3 regions of the Virgibacillus salinus genome follow, and region 1 is predicted to be linked to each of the others. Evidence: riboswitches for the same ligand, from Rfam matches in the RefSeq annotation. Region 1 holds a riboswitch; each other region holds the start of a gene.
What was found. Region 1 has a riboswitch for S-adenosylmethionine ahead of metK (methionine adenosyltransferase). Riboswitches for the same ligand answer to the same signal wherever they lie in the genome.

Region 1 (2,274 bases):
AGTATAAACGTTTCGGAATTTGTCCCATCCACCTCTGGATCTGCTTTGTATGTAGGAGCAGACACAACAGTGAATTCGGATTGATGGGTCTTTAATTCCTCATCTGTCGGTGTAATAAATAATTGGCGAGCGAATAAATTATGCCATGCATATTCGTTTATAACTTCAATAGGCAGGCGGTATTTTTCATCAGCACCAGCATATCCTTTAAATTGAAATAGCTCTTCCTTGTTCTTTAAATAGGTGATAACTTTCTCATAAAGTCTTTCGAATGACTCTTCATCTATTGCTTGATTCACCAGACCCCAATCGATAAATTCTTCACAAATATCGTCACGTACAATGAATTTGTCTTTGGGAGAACGGCCAGTATATTGACCAGTAGTTGCACAAACTGCTCCTGTTGCGGTTAGAGTACCTTCTTTACGCGATAAAATTTTTTCAACTAACTTAGGTACAGCAAGGTTTTTTTGTAAATTATTGTGCGAAAGTAAATCTTTTAAAAATAGTGATTGTTCCACCGTTTTCATTTGTAATACCTACCTTTTTGATGGATTTGTATGGAAAGGCGATAACGTTCAATTATCTGATTATCTAAATCTGTTTATTAGTATAACACATTAATTAAAATAGTCCATACTAATAACATGATTATTTATATGAATTTTTAGTGGCAATCGTGTATATAACTAGCAAATAGTTGACATCGCAAGGCTATTTCGATACGATAATTGTCGAACGGACACTCTCTTATTCAGAGTTGGTGGAGGGACAGACCCTGTGAAGCCCGGCAACCGTCACTTTAGTGAAAAGGTGCTAATCTGGTGCAAGGATATATCCTTGAACAATAAGAGCGAAAGGCCACAATTCCTTTCCTCATGATGCAGGAAGGGTTTTTTGTTTTTATAAAACATAATTTAATGATGAACAAATACTGAAAAGTTAGAGTTCCGTACCATAATTTTAGGGAGGATTTAGCCAAATGGCTTCGAATCGTCGATTATTCACATCTGAATCTGTAACCGAAGGGCATCCAGATAAAATTTGTGATCAGATTTCAGATGCAATCTTAGATGAAATATTATCAAGTGACTCTAATGCCAGGGTCGCATGTGAAACAACTGTGACAACAGGATTAGTCTTAGTGTCAGGAGAAATTACTACTTCTACATACGTAGATATTCCTGCTATTGTACGTCAAACAATTAAAGATATTGGGTATACGCGGGCAAAATTTGGCTTTGATGCTGATACATGTGCAGTACTTACTGCAATCGATGAGCAATCTGCGGATATTGCTGGTGGAGTGGACAATGCTTTAGAATCGCGTCAAGGTAAAATGAGTGATGAGGAAATCGCTTCAATTGGAGCAGGTGACCAAGGGCTTATGTTTGGCTTTGCCTGTAATGAAACAGAGGAATTAATGCCTTTAGCAATCTCGCTGGCACATAAATTAGCAAAGAGATTAGCAGATGCGCGTAAAGAGAATATATTGGATTACCTGCGTCCCGATGGCAAAACACAGGTGACTGTTGAGTATGATGAACATGATAATCCCGTAAAAGTGGATACTATTGTTATTTCAACGCAGCATCACCAGGATATAGCTTCAGATCAAATAGAGAAAGATTTGATCGAACATGTAATTCGCCCCGTTGTACCAGCGAATCTACTGGATGAATCAACAAAGTATTTTATTAACCCGACAGGTCGCTTTGTTATTGGAGGCCCACAAGGGGATGCAGGCTTGACAGGTCGTAAAATAATTGTTGACACATATGGCGGCTATGCGCGCCATGGCGGAGGAGCTTTCAGTGGAAAGGACTCCACGAAGGTAGATCGTTCCGGTGCATATGCAGCTCGTTATGTAGCCAAAAACATTGTAGCTGCGGATCTTGCTAAAACGTGTGAAGTTCAAGTAGCATACGCAATCGGAGTTGCTGAACCTGTTTCCATTGCAATCGATACTTTTGGTACTGGTGTGGTGAGTGAAGAAGCTTTGGTTACAGCGGTTCGCAAATTATTTGATTTGCGTCCAGCCGGTATTATTCGAATGCTTGACTTACAGAGACCAATATTTAGAAATACTGCAGCATACGGGCATTTTGGCAGAACAGACATCCTTTTCCCTTGGGAAAAAACAGATAAAGTAGAAGAATTGCAAGCTTTAGTAAAAAAATAATAGACATTATTCAAAAGATATTGCTCATGCAATATCTTTTTTTTATATGACGAAAACTTTTATTTGATTTCACTCGTATATATAGTAGGAAT
Region 2 (2,274 bases), 1.1 Mb from region 1:
ACTCTTTTTTGTTAGACATGTGAATATCCCCCTTATTTACTCCTTACTTATTTAGACGATATAAAAAGCTAAAACATTCATTCTTTTCATAGAAAAGAACAGAAGACATAAGAATTTATCTCTCCTGTTCTAATTTTTTAAAATACGTAATTATTCCCCAGCATATAATGCCTAAAAGCCAGTAAATGGGGAATGAATAAATGTGTTTCCAGTATATTGCTTTGTAAAAACCTAACCATACCATAATCGGCTCAGCAACAAAAGCTAAAAAAGCAGCCAGCAGTCCTGAAAATAAGAAGAACTTTTTAAAACTGTTACTCCACAGCTGATAACAAAACATAAAGGATATGATCACAACACCAACATCATAAGGATATAATTGCGGACGTAAATACGGTGAAAGGATATAAGGATAGGTCCAGGCTAAGGCGTTGCTTCCGATTGAATCAAGAATAATTGCTGCAACACCATAGAATAATCCGAATGCTGTAATTTCAATAATTCTCTTCTTATTAACTAATATCCACCAGATAATGGCCGGCAGTATGCTAAGCATAATCAAGAACCACCATCTAGGTGTTAGAAATACATTCTGATGCCAGTATGCTTTAAATGTGTCGCTGAATTCTCTGTGGGCTTCAATTAATTGGGGCAGTGAAATGGAATTCAATAGGATTAACTCGTTGAGTGGGATAAGATTTTGAATAATTAACCACACCATTAAAGTCACCGCAATCCTTTTTTAGTATTTGTTCTTTTCGCAAGTTATGTTGCTCTTTAACCATCACAGTTGATATAAACTGCGAATTACTTTGGAAAAATACTCAACCGGGTCTCATAGCCCTGATGAAGACACGTTTCACGCAATTTGAACAGGTTCGGGTTCTCATAACCTTATAGAGTGAGCCCATGGCTAGTAAGACTGCGAAAGTGCTAGCTTGAGCAGATGTTGCATTGGTACCGGAGTGGTGCAAAAGAAAATTTTCACTATGTCGCAGTTTATATCAACTACGTTATGATTTCATTAATTTGATAAGGCAACAAACTTAAAAAAGCCTTTATATTAGTGTAACCAACAGTGATGAATTAATGTGGTGGCGGTAATTCATTGATATACCATAAAAATTCATATATACTTAATGTAATTGAATAGCTATCAAGAGTGATCGAGAGAACTGGCTCAACGACGTCACAGCAACCTGCAAATGTAAGGTGCTCCCACCAGCAAAGCCCATGCTTTGAGTGATAAATCGGTAGAAAACCCCTTTATGCATCCAACGCATGAAGGGGTTTTTAATATGTAAAGGAGGAATTAATATGAAACATTTCATTATCGAAAATGGGAACGTGACATGGCTGACGAAGGAGGAGTTTGATGAACTTCCAGGGCAACATGTGTCAGAGGTGATAAAGGACATGACAGCCGAGGAGTTAGAGAGATTCAAGAAGGAACGTTATGAGAAATTTGTTAAGCCTTTGATGGAGTATAATGTCGAGAGCATAGAAAGGAAGAGAGAATCTCAGAAAACTGACTGGAATCGTTAGTAAATGTCTTTTAGTAGTAGGTTAACTCTTACTGTCCTGTAAGGCTGCATATTTAAAGATTCCCGCAGTAATAGTAACAAGCTGAGTAGGGGCATATGCCTCCTACTCAAGTTAATTTACGCAAATAGCTCAGGAAATTGTTTTACTATTGCAATTGATATGGCATCTGACATCGCTAAAGCTTGTTCCTCAATTTCATCATATATTTGAATATCTTTCTGGTAATCCATATTTATCATAAATATTGCTTCCTGTTTTGTTAAATCTAAGTGCTGATAGAACATATCTCTAACACCTTTCTCGGACAAATAAGGATTTACACTGCTCCAGAACCTGGCAATCTCATCTGCATTAGTGTACCACTTTTGCTCAGCAGCCATTGCAGCCTGCTGATCACCTGCTACTGCTGCTTTAACAAGATCCGCGGCAAATAAGAGATGTTCTTTTACCAAATTAGCGTATATATCAGCTAGGCGGTCACCATAGCAGGGTCTGATTGCATTTCCCATATCCGTAGCATTTTGTAAAAGTCGTGCGATAACAAATTCCACATCTGGCAGATTAAACGTCAAGCTGATAATAGTCATTCTGGTCCATGCAACATGCTCTTCCCAAAGTCTGCGATTATCACTTCTAAATTCGAATTCTGCTTGACTGATACAATCATCCTGCCTGAAAGCGGATTGTCTCATTGGAATAAGCAGGCGTTGACCCACCTGAAGATTGTAT
Region 3 (2,274 bases), on a different contig from region 1:
CATTCCAGAAGCAAATGCTAAGCCACGGGCACCTTCCTCTAATTGGGCTATCTTTTCTTCCAGCGCTTGCCTTGTCGGATTTCCCGAACGGCTATAATCAAATGGCCCAAACGCATCAAAGGATTCCTGGTGATAGGTTGATGACAGATAAATCGGCACATTTACGGCACCTGTTCTCTGTTCAACGTCCAAATTTGATGGAGCATGAATTAGTTCTGTTTCCAATTGATCCTTGTTATTACTCATTCCTTGTCTTCCCCCTTTTTCAATGATGAAAATACGTTCTTCAAATCTGTAATTAGATCTTCAGCTTGTTCAATGCCAATAGAAAACCGTAATAACCGGTTATCGATTCCTCGGAGTGCTCGTTCTTCTTCCGGTATCTCTGCGTGGGTCTGTGTTGCAGGATACGTAATAAAACTTTCAACCCCGCCAAGGCTTTCTGCAAAAGTAATCAATTTAAGGCGTTCTAAAAAGGGCTCAACCCAATCTGCCTTCTGAAGGCGGAACGAAAGCATTCCACCTTTCCCCGGATACAGTACGTCAGTAACTCCTTGTTCATTTGCTAAGTATTCCGCTATTTTCCGTGTGTTTTCATCGTGCTGCTTCATCCTTAGTGCAAGTGTCTTGAGGCCTCTAATAATCAGCCATGAATCAAAAGGGGACAAAACAGCACCTGAAGCATTATGGATAGTAGCCAATTTGTCGCAGATTGCCTCTCCTTTCGCAACGACTAAGCCTGCGAGAACATCATTGTGTCCGCCAATAAATTTAGTTGCACTATGAACTACGATATCAGCGCCAAGTTCAAGCGGCTGCTGGAAATAAGGAGTCAGGAATGTGTTGTCAACTATGAGTAACAGGTCATGTCTATCAGCAAGTGCTGCATATTCCTTAATATCTATTTCCTGCATTAACGGGTTTGTTGGGGTTTCAATGAATAATGCTCTCGTTTTTGGTGTGATTAATTTCTCAGTCACGGCAACATCTTTAAACTCCGAATAGGTTGTCTTTATATCATAGACATCATCGTAATGCTGAAGTAAACGGTATGTACCACCATAAATGTCTTCTGGAACAATGATTTCATCACCTGAACGGAAAATGGAAAGAACTAACTGGATGGCTGCCATTCCGGAACTGCAGGCATAGCCGCTATCACCGATTTCCAGCTTTGCAATTCCTTCTTCCAAGATAGCTCGCGTTGGATTTTTTGTACGTGTGTAGTCGTATCCAGTAGATTTGCCAATCCCTTCATGCTGGAATGCTGTTGATAAATAGATAGGCGGATTGACTGCACCTGTCGTTTTATCACTATTATTGCCTAGTTGTGCTAAGTTGGTTTGGATACTTTTATCTGACATATTAATCATCCTTTTCATGAAAAAAATTAGAGACCCTCTAGATAAGAAGAAGGTCCCTAATAGCGCAAACAATCTTCTCATCTTCAGGTAACTTGTTACCTTTTGGATTTAGCACCGGACCAGTTATGGCGGGTTGCTGAGACATCACAGGGCCAATCCCTCCGTCTCTCTTGATAAGAAATATATGTAATTGTTAAATACTTGATTTTTCTTACTTTAATACAAATGATTGGATAATGCAATAGATAATTGCAATTTATTTGGTTTATTCAGCCATTTCCGTTTTTCTGTTAGAAAAATATCATGGGAATTATTTTCGAAAATAGAGAAGGAATTTTTATAGAGAATATTGAATACTTTACCATGGAGGTGTAGAAACAATGACTGACCAATATGCTGTAGAAATTGATGCAGTGATTGAGTACATTCGTGAAAATATCCAAGAGCCCCTGCCCCTTTCTCATCTAGCTAAGTATGTAGCTTATAGCCCGTATCATTTTTCCCGTATATTTAAGCAAAAAACTGGCCTTCCGCCACATTATTATGTTTCTTCCCTCCGTTTGCAAAAAGCAAAAGACTTATTGTTACATACGAATTTAAGTGTTCGTGATATAGGAATGGAGATTGGACAACAAAGCTTAGGAACCTTTACAACTAGATTTACTGAACGTATAGGCGTAACACCGGCTGAATTTCGGAATTCAGCGGTTCATGCAGACTATCGATTACGCAGGTTAAAGGGGCTAAATGATTGGACTGATAGTTTACTATTAACTTCAAATACACATGCAAAGGTCGAGGGGACCGTTCATGCGGATGCTTCTTTTGAAGGGGTTATTCTTATCGGCTTATTTGCAAAACCGATTCCAGAAGGCCTTCCTTTATATGGGACGCTACTTTCTTCATTGGG

Region 2: linked by a shared signal. The riboswitch ahead of BLS02_RS01630 (hypothetical protein) and the one ahead of metK (methionine adenosyltransferase) in region 1 are both predicted to bind S-adenosylmethionine.
Region 3: linked by a shared signal. The riboswitch ahead of BLS02_RS12995 (methionine biosynthesis PLP-dependent protein) and the one ahead of metK (methionine adenosyltransferase) in region 1 are both predicted to bind S-adenosylmethionine.

Annotation. Positions count from the first base shown of each region.
Region 1 covers NZ_FNKD01000001.1:1,422,819-1,425,092, forward strand. Annotated here, with positions in the region: gene pckA (phosphoenolpyruvate carboxykinase (ATP)) at 1-530, opposite strand, end outside; SAM riboswitch class I at 748-854, shown strand; gene metK (methionine adenosyltransferase) at 983-2,182, shown strand.
Region 2 covers NZ_FNKD01000001.1:311,359-313,632, forward strand. Annotated here, with positions in the region: gene BLS02_RS01620 (D-alanyl-D-alanine carboxypeptidase family protein) at 1-19, opposite strand, end outside; gene BLS02_RS01625 (CBO0543 family protein) at 116-670, opposite strand; SAM riboswitch class I at 1,151-1,252, shown strand; gene BLS02_RS01630 (hypothetical protein) at 1,318-1,545, shown strand; gene BLS02_RS01635 (acetylglutamate kinase) at 1,662-2,237, opposite strand.
Region 3 covers NZ_FNKD01000003.1:196,397-198,670, forward strand. Annotated here, with positions in the region: gene BLS02_RS12990 (aminotransferase class I/II-fold pyridoxal phosphate-dependent enzyme) at 1-246, opposite strand, end outside; gene BLS02_RS12995 (methionine biosynthesis PLP-dependent protein) at 243-1,364, opposite strand; SAM riboswitch class I at 1,439-1,544, opposite strand; gene BLS02_RS13000 (helix-turn-helix domain-containing protein) at 1,745-2,274, shown strand, end outside.